DNA from 3 places in the Sporosarcina sp. FSL K6-5500 genome. Region 3 is predicted to be linked to each of the others. Evidence: riboswitches for the same ligand, from Rfam matches in the RefSeq annotation. Region 3 holds a riboswitch; each other region holds the start of a gene.
The links. A riboswitch is a leader RNA that binds a small molecule or an ion and turns the genes downstream of it on or off. The one in region 3 is predicted to bind lysine.
Positions count from the first base shown of each region.

Region 1 (6,171 bases), 370 kb from region 3:
TTCATGACGGCAAATTGATTGGTAATACACTTTTGGCTGCAACAGGTAAATACGGTGAGTATGTTGGTCATGTAACCGTGAAATTTAACACGGATGCTAAAGAACTTTTACAAATGGATGCGGAACTTGTCAGGACAGATTCGATTGAAAGCAATGAAAAAGATATTGAAAAAGTAAATGATCTAATCAAAATAGGAAAGCAGGCAATGGAGGAACAAGTTTTTTATAATCCTTCTCACTTATCTCAAAATCTATTTGATGTTAGTTCGCTGTCCTCTTTCTTTGGTAGAGCGCTCATTGCGTATTCTCAATCGGATTGTGCCATGTTTAACGCAGGAATATTTCTAGGTAGTCTCGAAAAGGGGTGGGTGACAAAAGAGGATTTACATTCACTTCTACCTCATCCAATCAATTTATGTCTCATTACACTCGATGGATCAGAATTGAAAGAAGTCTATGAGCTGTCATTAACGAAAGAGTGGCCGCAAATTGAAATCAAAGGACTTGGTTTCCGTGGCTCGTTAATGGGTGCGATGATTCATGAAAGACTTTATAAAAATAGAAATGATCAGCTTTTTGCGGGCAATCGGGAGGTTGTATCAGGTCAAAAATATACACTTGCAACACTGGATATGTTTACTTTCGGTTTTTTCTTTCCATCGCTTAAACATGCAGAAATAGAGTACTATATGCCTGAATTAATCAGGGATGTGCTTGGTTGGTACGGAACCACACTAATTAAAGAATGAACGACTACCTTCCTGCATAACGTATAGTAGGAGGAGTCGTCTTGAGATTTCACGGCCAAGTTACTAGAAAATCCAGGAAGAAAAAACGCAAATTGTTACCCCTTCTTATTCCTGCAATTCTTATCGCAATTGCCCTTTTTATTTACATTATTAATGCAAGGCTTGCCCCAATTTATATTCAATATGCAGAGGTACAGACAGAAAAAATCGCGGCCCATGTTATCAATAAAGCCATCAATTCCAGGACTGCCAATGTACTTGATGTCAATGATATCATTGTAAACGTCCCGAACGATTCTAAAGGGATGGTGAAATTCAACACTGAAATCATCAACAGAGTATTAGCGGAGACACATGGTCTTGTCGAGTCCCATCTTCAACAGGCTGAAGCGGGCAATCTAGCTTTATTACCAACAGATGAGATAGAATTTGATTCGCAAGCAATGAAACGTGAAGAGGGAATTGTCTTTTTTGTCCCTCTTGCTCAAGCGGCAAATATTCCACTACTAGGGAACTTAGGGCCTAAAATACCGATTCGTTTTCATGTCATAGGTCAAGTACAAGCGACTATAGATACAAAAATTAGTGAATTTGGTATTAACAATGCCGTTGTTGAAGTGAATATATTATTAACAGTAAATGTCCAAATCATTGTCCCACTTGCAACAAAGCAAAGTGTAGTGACACAGAAGATTCCGGTAGCTATGGGACTAATTCAATCAACAGTACCTCAAATCTATACGACTGGTGGTGGGGATCCGCCATCGGTCGAAGTTCCAGCCCCTCCCGCGATAGAGGAATGAAAAGGGACTTGAAAATGGTGTGGATAACTGATAGGCTAGTAGAGGATTGAAATATCGATTGGGTAGAGGCTGCATTGCTTATTAGTCACACACGCGAGATTGACACCGATGACCGTGTGTAAAAGGAAGCTTTGCCGAAGTTTGGTAAGATCGTCGGGATCTATCAGGCTGGGGTTATTCCGAATAGGGATAACACTGTCATACATTTTTGAACATGTATGATGAGCTACAAGTCGTGAGTTAGATAAGCAGTATTAGTTATCCAACAAACGAAACGTAGATAAAGCCGGCTCCTGATGCACTCTGCTGAGTGTAATTAGTAGCCGTTTTTTTATTCCCCCTATACAGGGCCTCAACCCGACTAAATGGAGGAATAGTAGATGATAGGAACATGGGTATCAATTTTACCACCACTAATCGCAATTATTATGGTGTTTGCAACTAAACGGGTGCTGTTGTCGCTCGGAGCAGGAATAGTCTCAGGTGCTCTGCTGGCGGCGTCGTTCGGACCTGTTGAATCATTAAAAAATTTATGGGAGTCAGTTAAGGCTACATTTTGGGATGGTGGACTGAATACAGGGAACATTTACATTATCCTTTTCATCCTTCTATTAGGGGTTATCACTGCATTTGTTAGTTTATCCGGTGGAAGCAGGGCATTTGCAGAATGGGCAGTGCGGCACATCAAAACAAAACGTGGTGCAAAACTGCTCACAGTATTTCTCGGTATAGCTATTTTTGTGGATGACTATTTCAATGCATTGGCAGTTGGCCAAATTGCTCGTCCGATTACAGATCAGCATCGAGTTTCAAGAGCAAAACTAGCTTATTTTATCGATTCAACCTCAGCACCGATTTGTGTCATTTCACCAATTTCAAGTTGGGGTGCCTTTTTAATAGGCCAACTTGCACTTATATTTGGTGGTGCTGCAGCGATTAGCTATTCACCACTATCTGCCTTCATTATGATGGCGCCTATGAATTTTTACGTTATTGCAACACTTGCAATGGTGTTTTTCCTTGCGTGGACCAATTTCGATCTATTCGAAATGAAGAGACATGAACAACTTGCTACAGAAACAGGTCAATTATTTGATCCTGCTAAAACAATTCCAGGTCAGTTAAAAGAAGACTTCCCAGTACACGCACATGGCCGCGTTCGGGATTTAGTCGCACCAATCGTCACACTTGTTGCAGTGACATTTGCGGTTATGATTTGGACAGGTTATTTAGCCGGCGGATCAATGAACCTTTTGTCAATTTTTGAAAATACGGATGTCTCTCTTGCATTACTGTCGGGTGGAATTATCGCCACGCTAATAGCGGTAGTATTATATATGCAACAGATGAAAAATAATGAAACGGCAAGCTATTCTCTTATTGGCAGTGCCTTTATAAATGGATTGAAAGCAATGATGCCACCTGTGCTGATTCTTATTTTTGCGTGGTCATTATCATTCCTGATAGGAAAATTGGAAACAGGCTTATATTTATCAGAGCTTGTGTTGAAATCGAATATATCGGTTTCATTCCTGCCGGTCATCATGTTTATCCTTGCTTGTATTATGGCCTTTTCGACAGGTAGCTCATGGGGGTCATTTGGTATTCTTATGCCGATTGCAGGCACCATAATGATTGACGCGGCACCGGAAATGTTACTGCCAGCACTTGCAGCAGTACTTGCGGGAGCAGTTTTCGGCGATCATGCTTCACCGATTTCTGACACAACGATTCTATCTTCTACAGGTGCAGGCTGTAACCATATAGATCACGTTGCGACACAGTTTCCTTATGCATTAATCTGTGCATTGGTGGCCACAATGGGCTATATCATCTTAGGTATCACAGGCTCCATATGGATAGGTCTAGTTGGTGTTATTGTTATTCTTGTAGTATTGTTTTCTGTTTGGACGATGAAAGCTAAAAAAGAGGCAACACAGCTGTCTTTATAATAGTAAATGATTGGAAGCGGTGAACTTTTTACCGCTTCTTTATTATGTTTAAAATAGTTTTCTAACAAAAAAATGTTTTGACAATAGTCAGATAGGTATATATACTAGGCGTTAAGACTAAAGTAATCAGAAAATGGTGAACTTCCATTCAATGATTAGTTAAAAGTATTAGGAAAGGATGATATTGTATAACTGATCTTTCTATTAACTGTTAGACTTATTCGAAGAAATTAAACTTCGAAAGATGAGAACTGAAAACTCTCTATAGACCGAATAGAAAGTTTGTTTTACAATAAGCATGTAAGCGGAAACAAAATGATATCTTTCGGAATGCTAAATCGTTTGTCGTACTAGTTCGATTTAAATTGTCGGAAGTATCAATCAAAAGGGGGATTTTATATGAAATTGAAAAAGTTTGCAAGTGTATTTGCCGCTTCCGCTCTAGCAGTCGGATTGTTGGCAGGGTGTGGTGCAGGGGACAAAGCTGAGGAAGGAAGCACAGGTGGATCTAAGGGCGGCGATACGATTAAAATCGGAGTCAACCTTGAATTATCAGGTGCTGTTGCCTCTTACGGTACTTCCGAACTATCGGGAATTGAACTTGCAGTTGAAGAAATTAACGCTGCAGGCGGTATTGATGGCAAGGAAATTGAACTTGTCAAAGTCGATAATAAGTCTGAGCCTGCCGAAGCAACGAGTGCAGCGCTTAAATTGATCACTCAGGATAAAGTAATTGCAATCATCGGAGCAGCTACAAGTGGTGCTACTGTTGCACAGGCTGAAATCGCTAATGGCAACAAAACTCCACTTATCAGCCCATCTGGGACAAGCCCGAACGTAACAGTTAAAGATAACGGGGACGTTAATGAATTCGTATTCCGTACGTCATTTATTGACCCATTCCAAGGAACGGTTGCAGCAAACTTTGCAGCGAATGATCTTGGTGTTAAAAACGTAGCGATTTTCTCTGATAATGCAAGCGATTATTCAAAAGGTCTTGCATCATCGTTCAAAAAAGATTTTGAAGCTGCAGGTGGTAAAATTGTTGCTGAAGAATCTTACGTAGGTAAAGATTCTGATTTCCGTTCAACTCTTACACGCATTAAAGCAGCAAATCCTGAATTCATTTTCATCCCTGGATACTATGAAGAAGTAGGATTGATTGTTAAACAGGCTCGTGAAATGGGTATCACTGTTCCACTTATGGGAGCAGATGGTTGGGATTCTCCAATTCTACTTGAACTTGCCGGTGCAGAAGCATTGAATAACACATTTACAACAAATCACTATTCATCTGAAGATCCAGACGGTATCATTCAAGAATTCAACAAAAAGTTCAATGACAAATATAGTAAATCACCTGACGCATTTAATGCCCTTGGTTATGACACGGTTTATCTATTAGCTGATGCTATTAAACGTGCAGGCGGTCCAGATTCTGTGAAGATTAAAGATGCTCTAGCTGAAACAAAAGATCTTGAGCTTGTAACTGGCTTGTATTCGGTTGATGAAAACCATCACCCTGTCAAATCGGCTACTATTCTTGAATACAAAGACGGCGAACAAGTCTTCAATACAAAAGTTAATCCTTAAATCAATCACGCAACTAATAGAAGTGGTAAACTTCTGCTGAATGAAGTTAAAACTGTAGGAATGGAGGGAGGATGTCCTCCCCTCATTCCTTTTTTAAGCCTTATTTTAAAGCTGGAAAAGGAGTGAAAAGTTAATGGAATGGTTACAACAGCTAATAAACGGTATTTCACTCGGCAGTATTTATGCGTTAATTGCACTAGGCTATACAATGGTTTATGGAATTATCAAACTCATAAACTTCGCACATGGTGAAATCTTTATGATTGGTGCATTTATTGGGTATTACTCCATCGCGGGTTGGGGTCTTGGATTCATCCCTGCCCTACTATTATCAATGGCTTCCTGCGCAGTTATTGGCGTTCTTATCGAACGAATAGCCTACAAAAGATTACGAAATGCGACAAGAATCGCGGCGTTGATTACTGCAATTGGGGTGTCACTTCTTATTCAAAATGGTGTCATTTATATGCGTGGTGCGCAACCTAATGCGTATCCAGAAGTACTACGCAATAAATCATTTGATTTTTTCGGTGCTCAAATAAGCAGTCAGTCAATCCTAATTCTTTCTGTTTCTGTCACATTGATGATCATTCTTCAATTTGTTGTACATAAAACGAAAATCGGAAAAGCGATGCGAGCTGTTTCCTATGATGCTGAAGCAGCTAAGCTGATGGGAATTAATGTTGACAACACAATCTCGGCTACGTTTGCGATTGGATCAGCTTTGGCTGGTGCAGCGGGCGTTATTTTCGGTATTTATTATACAAAGATTGACCCGTTAATGGGTATTATTCCTGGTTTGAAAGCATTCGTCGCAGCTGTCCTTGGTGGAATTGGAATTATTCCCGGAGCCATGGCTGGAGGTCTTGTGCTTGGAGTAGTAGAAACATTTGTCAGTGCGCTTGGTTTCTCTCTTTGGAGAGATGCTGCGGCATTCGTCATTTTGATTTTAATACTCATCTTCAAACCGTCGGGACTCTTTGGTAAAAATACACGTGAGAAAGTGTAGGTGAAACAATATCATGAAAAAGTCAAAACAGTTTTGGTCATTTATTGCTTCATCTCTAATCGTTT
Region 1 covers NZ_JBBOTP010000001.1:2,682,682-2,688,852, forward strand. Annotated here, with positions in the region: gene MKX62_RS12815 (bifunctional metallophosphatase/5'-nucleotidase) at 1-749, shown strand, start outside; gene yunB (sporulation protein YunB) at 791-1,552, shown strand; lysine riboswitch at 1,608-1,789, shown strand; gene MKX62_RS12825 (Na+/H+ antiporter NhaC family protein) at 1,933-3,504, shown strand; gene MKX62_RS12830 (ABC transporter substrate-binding protein) at 3,904-5,097, shown strand; gene MKX62_RS12835 (branched-chain amino acid ABC transporter permease) at 5,231-6,106, shown strand; gene MKX62_RS12840 (branched-chain amino acid ABC transporter permease) at 6,120-6,171, shown strand, end outside.
Region 1: linked by a shared signal. The riboswitch ahead of MKX62_RS12825 (Na+/H+ antiporter NhaC family protein) and the one ahead of dapA (4-hydroxy-tetrahydrodipicolinate synthase) in region 3 are both predicted to bind lysine.

Region 2 (6,171 bases), 1.0 Mb from region 3:
GTAGCCATGATGCTAAAACACAGCGACTTGTTGGAGAAATCATAGACTTTGAATATATTGTCACTTCAACCAATCTGGAAGCGCTTGTCCTCGAGTTGAACCTTATCAAACAGTATGATCCGAAATATAATATCATGTTAAAAGATGATAAGACCTATCCATACTTAAAATTAACGGCAGAGCGTCATCCGAAACTAATCATTACGAGACAAGTGAAAAAAGACAAAGGGAAATACTTCGGTCCGTATCCTCATGCTTTTGCCGCCGGTGAAACGAAAAAGTTGCTTGACCGGCTCTATCCTTATCGAAAATGTCATACGATGCCTGATCGGGTCTGTTTGTATTACCATCTTGGCCAGTGCCTCGCCCCTTGTGTCAATGAAGTGGAATTGGAAACGTACAAGGAAATGGTTGATGATATTACCCGCTTTTTGAATGGCGGCTATAAAAGTGTGAAAAAAGAATTGACGGAAAAAATGGCTGTAGCTGCGGAGAATTTGGAGTTTGAGCGCGCGAAAGAATACCGCGATCAGATTGTTAATATTGAAGCGATTATGGAAAAACAGGCGATGACGATGAGTGATTTCACTGATCGTGATGTCTTCGGATTTGCTGTGGACAATGGATGGATGTGTGTTCAAGTCTTTTTCGTCCGTCAGGGAAAGCTAATTGAACGGGATGTATCGCTATTCCCGGTTTATCAAGAACCGGAAGAAGAACTGCTAACGTTCATCGGGCAGTTTTACGGTAAGTCCCAACATTTAATCCCGAAAGAAATCCTGTTGCCTCAGGGAATGGATAGTGAAATCGTCCGTCAACTTCTAGATGTCAACGTCTTCATTCCGCAGCGCGGTAAAAAGAAAGATCTCGTCCATCTAGCCATCAAGAATGCTGAGATATCATTGAAAGAAAAGTTCCAACTTATTGAACGACAAGAACTTCGTACAATTGGCGCATGTGAAGAACTTGGCAAGGCGATGAATATCACCATACCGTACCGTATTGAAGCATTTGATAATTCACATATGTACGGTTCAGATGCCGTCTCTGCGATGGTGTCATTCCTTGATGGGAAACCGAACCGTAAAGACTACCGAAAGTATAAGACGAAAACTGCGGCAGCACACGATGACTATGCGGCGATGCGTGAAGTTGTAAGGCGGCGTTATATCCGTGTGCTAAAGGATGATTTGCCATTACCTGACCTTATCGTTATAGATGGTGGTAAAGGTCATATGGAAGCGGCCAGGGAAATCATTGAAGATGAGTTGAACTTGTCGATTCCAATTGCTGGACTTGCGAAGGACGATAAACACCAGACGGCGCAACTTCTCTATGGCAATCCGATTGAAATGATCCCGCTAAAGAGAACGAGTGAAGCGTTTTACTTGTTACAGCGAATTCAAGACGAGGTGCACAGGTTTGCAATTACTTTCCACAGGCAACGGCGCGAAACTAATTCATTGACATCAGCGCTCGATGGATTACCAGGCGTCGGACCGAAACGGAAAACATTATTACTTAAACACTTTGAATCTATGAAAAAGATTCGTGAAGCATCCGTTGAAGAGCTGCAACAAGCGGGCTTGCCGAAGGTGGTTGCGGAATCAGTGGAAACGTATTTCCGTGAAGAGGCATTGCGAGAAAAGAAGTAATGTGATAGAGTGAACGCACTGAGTTTTTTCACTAAAAAATTGCATATGTAGTGAAGATAGAGGTGCGGATACCAATAGTAAATCTCCGGAAGGCGGCAGCCTGATGAACGGGATTGAAAGGAGTATTCGCCGAAGCGGACCAATCGGCTGTCACGATTGTCCTGCTGGATTTCCATTGAATAAATGGAAGTCTGTCAGGTATAAAAATACCTGGAGAGCTATCTGAACGGGGCGGCTCTTCGGCGAGCGCTCCAATCGGACCGGCTCTCATACTTATGAGGGCCGTTTTTGCGTTCAGGGGGAAATTGGAGGGAATAATTATGGAACGAATTGTAATGAAATTTGGTGGCACATCAGTTGCGAACCCCGAGAGGATTGCACGCGCTGCAAAGCTTGTACAAGATGAAGTAAGTCGGGGGAATCAAGTTGCGGTTATCGTCTCTGCAATGGGGAAAACAACGGATGATCTTCTAAAGCTCGCCGTGGAAGTTAATCCGAAAGCGGGCCGCCGCGAACTTGATATGCTACTTGCGACAGGTGAGCAAGTAACAGCATCCCTTTTAGCGATGGCAATTGCGGCACAAGGTTTGGAGGCTCGCTCATATACAGGGTGGCAAGCGGGTGTAACGACAGAGTCAGTTCACGGCAATGCGCGAATCGAGCAAGTCCATGCAGATAAGGTTGTATCGACGCTTGAATCGGGTGCTGTTGCAGTGATAACCGGCTTTCAAGGTGCTGACAGCTCGGGTGAGTTGACAACACTTGGTCGCGGGGGATCTGATACAAGTGCTGTGGCGATTGCGATTGCAATAGATGCAGCTATCTGTGATATTTACACAGACGTTGAAGGGGTATTTACGACAGATCCAAGATTAATTGGACAAGCGAAGAAACTTGAGGAAATATCATATGATGAAATGCTTGAAATCGCGAATTTAGGCGCAGGAGTACTTCACCCAAGAGCGGTGGAGTTTGCCAAGAACCATCAAATGCCGCTTCGGGTCAGACCTGCACATATGGAAGGTGAAGGAACGATTATCAAGGAGGAAATTGATTTGGAAAACAATTTAATTGTTCGGGGCATCGCCTTTGAAAGAGATATTATTCGGATTACAGTTATGTATGACGTTCCATACAATGGCTCGCTTGCGAATATATTCACTGCACTTGCGGATCACCATGTTAACGTCGATATTATCGTCCAGACAATTATGGAAGGCGTACAGCCGTCTGTGTCATTTTCCATTAAGAAAGAGGATTTTGCAGAAGCTATTAATGTTTTGGAGACAGAAAAAGAAGCCCTTGGTTACAACAGAGCCGACTTTGAAGTGGGTCTTGCGAAAGTTTCAATCGTTGGAAGTGGAATGGTATCCAACCCAGGAGTCGCTGCACAAATGTTTGAGATACTCCGTAGTGCATCAGTTCCTGTGAAAATGGTTAGTACGTCTGAAATCAAGGTATCCGTAGTTATTCCAGAATCGGATATGGAAATAGCGGTAGCGGCGCTTCATAAACAATTCGGGTTAGACAACGACTGAAATAATTTGTTATGTCTATTGTTAACCATTTTATTGCAAGTGCCTGAAGACAAAGGGCGCTCTATCACTTTTAATAAAGCCTACCTTGTAAATTTTAGTTAAGACTATACAAGTTACAGTGCAATTCCATATAGAAAGTGACACTTCCTTAAAATCAAAAAGGAAATGCTATATAGATGGATTCAGCAGCCAAAATTCCATCTTTGGCTGCTCTATTATGGATTGGAAAGTGCTTATTCATTCGTTCCCAAAAACCCCTCATGCGATTAACGAGAAAACTGCGAGAGGTGCAACCCAACGGAAACTGTACATAGGGTGTTTCATCATGAAAATAAGCAGTAATTTACTGGTTATTTTTAGTTATATATGTTGACATAAAGAAACCTCTGAACAACGCACGGCGCATAGAGATGCCTTCGCTGGAGATCATATAGAATCAATAGTTCAACATATATATATTAGTTGTATGAAAAAGAAGATGCGCCCGATTTAAAGGATGCATCTTATTTTTCATGCCTCAACTTTCGTTTTTAAGTCCCATTTGACTTGGAAATGGATGAGACCATCCTTTGCGTTAAATTCTCCGTAGCACTCAGTGAGCAATCCACTAAATTTCTGGTACTGTTGTGCAATGAAACCGGCTTCAAGTTGGCAAGATCTGTTTTGGGCATTTGTAGCGAAATCATTTTTTAAAGAATAAAAAGCCTCGTCTTTCAACGTCTTTTCGAGTTGAAGGGGCCCCCATCCGGCTTCTTGAAAGAACTCAGGAAGTTCATCAACACCAAAAATCGGGAATTTTCGAGCTACTTCTTTTCCGGCCCAATAGAGGATTTCATCTTCATGTTTCCCGAGGATACTTGGCAACACGTGATCTCGTAAAATTTCATAGCCAAAACGGGTTGGTGAATCATATGTAGTATTTTCCAATCGAATATGCAACCCTTTCGGTTAAATGATAGCGTTAGTGAATCCAAGAGAATAATAATATATTAAATTCGGGCGTGTCGAAAAGCCCACATCGTCTTGACCTCTTCAAAACTGAGGAGTACAATGGTTATGTCATAATATTGTACCACGAAGAGGTACGTCGTCAACGGTCGCTTCATGTCGAAATGATGACAGAGGCGCACTGAAGGACTCAGTTAATAAAGGAGGGTAAAAGACTTGTCGAGAGAATCAGATTTTTATTTGCGTCGTCTTCATTCACTGCTCGGAATCATTCCAGTGGGGCTTTTTGTTGCCCAACACTTAGTGATTAACCATTTTGCCACACGCGGCCCAGAGGCATTCAACACTGCATCCAATTTCATGGGTAACTTACCGTTCGTATTGTTTCTTGAATGGTTCATCATCTACATCCCACTTATGTTCCATGCGTTCTATGGTGTGTACATAGCTTTCACAGCGAAAAATAACGTAAAGCGTTACGGGACTTTCCGAAACTGGATGTTTATGCTACAACGAATTACGGGAGTATTCCTAGTCGTGTTCATCGCATGGCACATCTTCCAAACAAGAGTTCAAAAAGCATTGGGAGCTGATGTGGACTACGATATGATGGCTGACATCTTATCGAGTCCATTCATGCTTGCGTTCTACATTGCAGGTGTCCTTGCAGCTACATTCCACTTGGCGAACGGCGTTTGGTCATTCCTAGTAAGCTGGGGAATTACACAATCTCCACGTTCACAAACCATCGTTACGTATATCTCAATGGCAATATTCCTAGTGCTTTCTGTAATCGGTATACAAGCACTACTTGCATTTGTTTAATTTGAATCAGCAGAAATCCCTGCTGATTCAAATTTGGACGCAATTACGCCGAGGCGTAATTGAATAACAACTTAACTAAATGACTACGAGATCACCTATAATTTGAGGAGTGAAACAATAATGGCAAAAAGCAGATTGATTGTCGTCGGCGGTGGACTAGCCGGCCTGATGGCAACTATCAAAGCCGCTGAAGAAGGTACGCCGGTTGACTTGTTCTCCATTGTTCCGGTTAAACGTTCCCACTCTGTATGTGCACAAGGCGGCATTAATGGTGCAGTAAATACAAAAGGGGAAGGCGACTCACCTGACATTCATTTCGATGACTCTGTATACGGCGGAGACTTCCTTGCGAATCAACCACCAGTTAAGGCAATGACGGATGCAGCACCAGGAATCATCAGTCTATTGGACCGGATGGGCGTTATGTTCAACCGTACGCCAGAAGGATTGTTGGATTTCCGACGTTTCGGAGGTACAATGCATCACCGTACGGCTTTCGCTGGTGCGACGACAGGACAGCAGCTCCTTTACGCATTAGACGAGCAAGTTCGAAGTCATGAAGTTGCTGGACTTGTGACGAAATACGAACACTGGGAATTCCTTGGTGTTATTCTTGATGAAGAAGGCGTTTGTCGCGGTATTAAAGCGCAAAACATGAAAACGATGGAGATTCAAGCCTTTAAAGGTGATGCAGTCATTATGGCAACAGGTGGACCTGGAATCATTTTCGGGAAAACGACAAACTCTGTCATCAATACAGGTTCTGCAGCTTCTATCGTTTATCAGCAAGGTGCACACTACGCGAATGGTGAATTTATCCAAATTCACCCAACAGCAATTCCAGGAGACGATAAACTGCGTCTTATGAGTGAATCGGCACGTGGTGAAGGTGGACGTGTCTGGACTTATAAAGACGGCAAGCCTTGGTACTTCCTTGAAGAAAAGTATCCGGATTACGGTAACCTAGTACCGCGTGATATCGCAACACGTGAAATATTTGACGTTTGTGTTAACCAAAAACTTGGTATCAACGGTGAAAACATGGTGTATCTGGACCTTTCCCATAAGGATCCAAAAGAGCTTGATATTAAGCTTGGTGGAATCATCGAAATCTATGAGAAATTCACAGGCGACGATCCACGTAAATTACCGATGAAAATCTTCCCGGCTGTCCACTATTCAATGGGCGGACTATGGGTTGACTA
Region 2 covers NZ_JBBOTP010000001.1:3,357,390-3,363,560, forward strand. Annotated here, with positions in the region: gene uvrC (excinuclease ABC subunit UvrC) at 1-1,655, shown strand, start outside; lysine riboswitch at 1,705-1,884, shown strand; gene MKX62_RS16085 (aspartate kinase) at 1,976-3,193, shown strand; gene MKX62_RS16090 (YslB family protein) at 3,704-4,120, opposite strand; gene MKX62_RS16095 (succinate dehydrogenase cytochrome b558 subunit) at 4,358-4,966, shown strand; gene sdhA (succinate dehydrogenase flavoprotein subunit) at 5,087-6,171, shown strand, end outside.
Region 2: linked by a shared signal. The riboswitch ahead of MKX62_RS16085 (aspartate kinase) and the one ahead of dapA (4-hydroxy-tetrahydrodipicolinate synthase) in region 3 are both predicted to bind lysine.

Region 3 (6,171 bases):
AGGGGGTAACAAAGGATCATGCGTGAAAACTTCGAGAAAAATTTAGAGGAATTAAAAAGTAAAATCACCGAAATGGGTGAACTATCAATTATTGCCTTAGAAAAATCAGTTAAAGCCTTGAAAACACAAGATGTTGAAATTGCTATAAAAACCATGGAGGGAGATACAGCAATAGATAAACTTGAAGTGGAAATTAACCAGTTTGCAATCTGGATTATGGCAAAAGAAGCGCCTATTTCAAGGGATTTACGCGAAATTATTGGTGTACTTAAAATTTCGTCTGAAATTGAACGGATTGCGGATTTTGCCGTAAATATTGCAAAATCAACCATTAAGATTGGTCAAACAACATCTTTACTGGAAATCACACATGTAGAAAAGATGAAAGACATATCAATTGAAATGCTCCGAAAAGCACTCCAATCTTTTTTAGAGGAAAATATGGTACTTGCTAAAGAAGTTGGCGACTTAGAGGATGAAGTGGATCAATGCAGTCGTGAAAACTATAAAAAACTGACTACGTATCTAAGTGAACATCCAGAAGAAACAAATCAGCTTGTCCAATTATTATTTGTAAATCGTTATCTTGAAAGAACAGCAGACCATATCACAAATATCGCTGAAAGCGCAGCATATTTGATTAAAGGTCAAATATATGATTTCAATTCATAAAATAAAAACGGAGGAGAAAAATGAAAAATTTTCTCCTCCGTTTTTATTTAAGGTAGCTCGTAATAAAAATTAAGAGTATTCTATACATAATAAAAAAATAGGGGAGGAAACTAGTATGACAAAGAGAAACAAGGAGTTGTCACTAGAACAACGTGAAGAATTACTCGAAATATTGAAAGCTCGTTTTGAGAAAAACATGAATCGCCATAAAGAACTTGAATGGAGTAAAGTCCAAGCGAAGTTGGAAGCGAATACTGAAAAACTATGGTCGCTTAATGAGATGGAAATAACCGGTGGTGAACCGGATGTTGTTGGTCATGATAAAAAGTCGGGCGAATATATTTTTTATGACTGTTCAATAGAAAGCCCTAAAGGCCGTAGAAGTGTTTGTTACGACCTAGAAGCGTTGGAGTCAAGAAAAAAGCATAAACCAGAAAATAATGCTCTTGATATGGCTTCCGACATGGGCATTGAGCTTTTAACGGAAGAACAATACCGGGAGTTGCAGGAACTTGGAAAGTTCGATATGAAAACATCGAGCTGGGTGCAAACACCTGCCAATATTAGAAAACTCGGAGGGGCTATCTTTTGTGATTGGCGCTACGACACTGTCTTTGTGTATCACAATGGAGCAGAATCCTACTATGCTGCCAGGGGGTTCCGTGGCTCGCTGAGGGTCTAAATTTCGCACCCACTAAGCTTATAGACGATGAGATAGAGTGATGGGTGCCAGGTTCTTATTGATTTGTGAATTGTTTTAGAACCTGGTACCTGTCACAATGGTTTATTAAGAAGTTACTTTTTCATGGATATCTAGTGCTCGTTGTAGTGAACTTAGTTGTTCATCGCTTAAAGGAATCATAGGTAAGCGGACACCACCGACAGGGATTCCTTTTAAATTCAAAGCTGCTTTTACAGGTGATGGATTTGGAGCAGCAAAAAGTGCTTTCATTATTGGTAGTAGTCTACGATGAACCTTAGCTGCCTCTTGAATATTGCCGCTTTTGAAATGTTCAATCATCGTTTGCATTTCATTTCCTATAACATGGGATGCTACAGAAATAACACCTGTTCCACCAATTGATAACACTGGAATTGTTAAACCATCATCACCGCTATACAATGAAAAATCTTCAGGTGTATGAGTAATAATTTCGACCATCGCATCTAAATCACCGCTTGCCTCTTTAATAGAAACGATATTAGGTATTTTTGAAAGGCGAATGACTGTTTCAGCAGATATGTTGACAACACTGCGTCCGGGAACATTATAAAGTATAATCGGTAAAGATGTGACCTCCGAAATTGTCTTAAAGTGTTGATATAATCCTTCTTGAGATGGGTTGTTATAGTATGGCGCAACGAGCATAATACCATCGACACCTACATCTTCTGCAAGTATTGTTAGTTCAATTGATCCTTTTGTGTTGTTCGAGCCTGTACCAGCAATCACCGGAATTCTGCCATTCACAACGTCCACTGCAAACTTAAATAATTTGACCTTTTCTTCTTCTGTTAACGTCGGAGACTCTCCTGTTGTACCAGATACCACTAAGCCATCTGTTCCATTAGCAATTAAATAATTAATTAAGTTTTTTGTAGCTTGAAAATCAATTTCACCATTTTCATCAAAAGGAGTCACCATAGCAGTTAATACTTGTCCGAAATTCATTATTTCTCCACATCCTATAATTTATTTTAAAAAAATAGAGGAAGAAGGGCAGTTAGTGAATGAACGCAAAAAAGCAACAACAAGGGCTCGTTGTTGCAGTAGAAATAATAAATTATTTCTTTGCATAAGATAGCCCTCCATATAGTTTCCTATATGACAATTCTGTGTTTATTCAACACAGAACCAGCTTCAAGAAAATGAGATTCTCTCCACTTCGGCAAATTCCCCTTTCCACAAATGTCACAGGATCTCATCATCCTCCACGTGTGTACTGATGGTCTTTGCGCCTCTATCCTTACTTCAAAATTTTTGAAATAAGTGAATTTCTAATTAGACAAACCTTACCTCTATTCTAACGCAATTGCAAGGGAAAGGTGCCGAGTTCTAGAAAGGTTCTGAATTTAATGGGGACTTGATATTCTTTTAAATGTTATTTCGTCTGTTGATGACCCATTTATTTGAATAAAATACTAGTGAGAAGGGCTTGATGACCTTCATTTTCACTGGACTATTTCCGGCTAACTATTCATGACAGATTTACTGAGGGGTACTAGCCATACATTTTTTAGTAATCCTGTTGTGGATAGTAGCCTGTCGCGTTCCTGCATTGTTCAAGTGGAAAATGCAGCTGTTTTGGAAGAAATGAATAGATGACTTTCTATAGAGAGTGTAAGTGCCCGAAGATACAATTTCGGGCACTCTTGAACGTTGTATAATGTGCTTCTTGCTTACTTTTAAGAAAGACTATGCATCTAATCATGTGATGCCTAATAGAAAGTGACACTTCTTTACTATTAAAAAAGAGAAAATCATAAAGAAAGTTTCAGCCGCCAAAATTGTATCTTTGGCGGATTATATCCAGATAAGAAGAACCGCTGTTCTTTCGTCCCAAAAAGTAGTTGTACACGTAGCGTTTGTTGCCAGAATGGTTAATACACACTAAGATGAATGTATCAGGAAGCGAATCGATGGATTGTGGCTAAGAATAGAAAGAAAACAGCGGATTAGTTAATAAACAAGAGTTAGGAATAAATGTATAAAGGTGATGTTAGTTATGAAAGTTGAAATTGAAAATGAAATTATAGAATTTAATGTTCAGTATGGAAATAGGAAGAAGCTAGCGATTCAGATAGATTCGTTTGGTTTCATAACTGTTAAAGCTCCAAATGACACAAGTAAAGAAATGATTGTCAGTGCCATTGAGAGCAAAGGGAAAAGGATACTAGAGAAAATACATGAAATTGAAGTAGCTCGAGAAGCCCCTAAGGCAAGAGAGTATCACGCTCAAGGGAAGTTTTTATACCTTGGGAAAGACCGTTTTCTTCATGAGTTAATAGATAGTAGTGAGTTAAATGAAGAGGTACTTAAAAGAAATCTCAAGAAGTTCTATATCGCCAGCTGTAGGTCGATTATAGAAGAACGGATAAAAATATATCAAAAACAACTAAAAGTAAAGCCTAAAATCATCGAAATAGTAGAGTCTAAAGCCAAGTGGGGTAGTTGTAGTTCGGATAAAAAGCTAACTTTTAATTATCGTCTAGCTATGGCTCCGGTTGAAGTCATCGATTATGTGATAATCCATGAACTTTGTCATATACTTCATATGAATCATGATCGCTCATTTTGGAGACGTGTCGGAAGTATTATGCCGGATTATAAAGAGAAGGAAGAGTATTTGGCGAGGCATGGGTATTCAATGTCACTTTAATAAAAACGATCACATTTCGAAATGTGATCGTTTTTTTGTGTTCGAAAACGTATTCTCTATTGTTCTTGGTGATGTTTTACTTGTAGTTCCCCGATGGTTGAGGTCACAACTTACTTCAATTTGGTTAAATTGGAAGAGGTGAACGGATCCAGGGGATTTTAACCAATTTATCAAATTCGCATTGTTTTCTGCGAATTTAAATTAGTTTATGGTATTATTTACCTTGTATGGGAAGGTGGGAAGACATGAAAACTGAAAAAATCATTAAGACCACATTAGAGATAGTAGGTTTTCCGTTTGTAATGGCAAACATGTATTTTGATAAGAAGAATAGGGTAAGAGAAATAGGTGATTTAGTAAATATAAAAGATAGGGTAGTTCATACTGTTGTTTCTGAATGTGAAGAGACTAAATGTACTGTAATATTAGACGCGGGGTTAAGTTGCTGTTCAATTGATTGGTATTATATTCAGCCTCAATTGTCTAAGTTTTGTAGGGTAATCTCATTTGATAGAGCAGGATATGGTTGGAGCACTGCAATAGAGAAAGCATACACAAGCGAAGATGTTGTTAGTGATTTATCGGAGATTTTAGAGAAACTTCAAATAAATCCACCATATATCTTAGTAGGACATTCCTTTGGGGGTTTAAATATGCGATTATTTGCTAGTAAATATCCAAATAAGGTAGCATCTTTAATCTTAATTGATTCTGTTCATGAAAATAGATATTTGAGTGCTGAATGGGACACTGTTCGAAGGAAAATGCATAAGAAAAATCTCAAGTTATTCAAGTTCGGTTATCTCACCAGTGGTTTAGGGCTTCCGAAACTATTAAAACTTCCTGTTGGAAGAAAACAACTTCCAGAACCATATCAGAAGTATATTAAGTATATAGGATACCGTTCAAAATCTTATGAAGCTGTTTTTAAGGAATTTCTATATAGCGAAAAATCTGCTATGCAACTTAAAAAGTCCGAACCACTGAATTTAAACTTATCCGTAACAATTTTAAGTTCTAATAATATAGACCCAATTTGGATTAACCAACAAAAACTTCTTAGTAATTTGACAAATAATACTGTGCAAATTAAAACTAACAACAATCATTCAATACATTTAGAAAACCCAGAATTAGTTATAGATACTATAAGCAGAGCTGTAAAACAGTTAGATGACAATATATCTTTGTTGTGCTAAGGGATATTTAATCGCGTTATTGACTGGTGTCACGTAGTTGTGAATAGGAGAAAAAAGATGTAGTAAATTGAAATATAGTGCTTGTGAAAATGTAAAAAGGTATTTCGAGTTGTTTGGGCAGTTTGTATCTTTCACTAAGGAGATGGAATATTATTGGGAAACCCTTCAGGTATCGTGGATTGGGTAGAACAAAATGAAGTTATAGATGATCTATTAATTCAAGGAGACACCTTAACCATGCACCCAATGGAACATGGATTTGAAGCTGAAGTCATGAAGATATGTTCAGGTAAAGATAGCTTTGTATTGAAAGTGTGGAGTAAGAGTTCCAAACCCGATATTAGTTTTCAATATCGATTATTGAATGTCCTATTGGAACGAGGATTATCAGTCTCTAAACCATTAGGCTGGGGGATAAATCTAAACGGAGATAAGGTGTTGTTAACAACATTTGACGGAATACCTGTGCTTAAAGCAAACGAAAAGAAAATGACAAAGATTGCAAACATCTTATCAAAAATACATCAAATTCCCGTTAAAGAGATTGGAAATATAAAACTTCCAAAGTACGATTTCATTGACTACTTTTTTCCTGGAGTAAGAGAACACTCTGACATATATAAAGCATTGATTTCTCTTGTACAAACAACCCAAATAAAGCAAGAACATATTATTCATGGCGATTTTCATGTGAATAACATTATGGAGGAAAATGACCAGTATACTGTAATCGATTGGACGAATGGGCAATTAGGGGACCCGAGATATGATTTTGCGTGGTCACTTACTTTACTGAAAATATATGTCTCAGAGCGATATGCTTATGTGTTTCGTTCTGCTTATCTTTTAGAAAAGGATATTCAGCAGAAGGAACTTGAAGTTTTTGAACTCAGGTGGCTCGTGCTTAATAGAAGTGGTGG
Region 3 covers NZ_JBBOTP010000001.1:2,316,806-2,322,976, forward strand. Annotated here, with positions in the region: gene phoU (phosphate signaling complex protein PhoU) at 19-672, shown strand; gene MKX62_RS10885 (DUF4256 domain-containing protein) at 788-1,354, shown strand; gene dapA (4-hydroxy-tetrahydrodipicolinate synthase) at 1,460-2,344, opposite strand; lysine riboswitch at 2,467-2,644, opposite strand; gene MKX62_RS10895 (M48 family metallopeptidase) at 3,399-4,052, shown strand; gene MKX62_RS10900 (alpha/beta fold hydrolase) at 4,298-5,251, shown strand; gene MKX62_RS10905 (aminoglycoside phosphotransferase family protein) at 5,405-6,171, shown strand, end outside.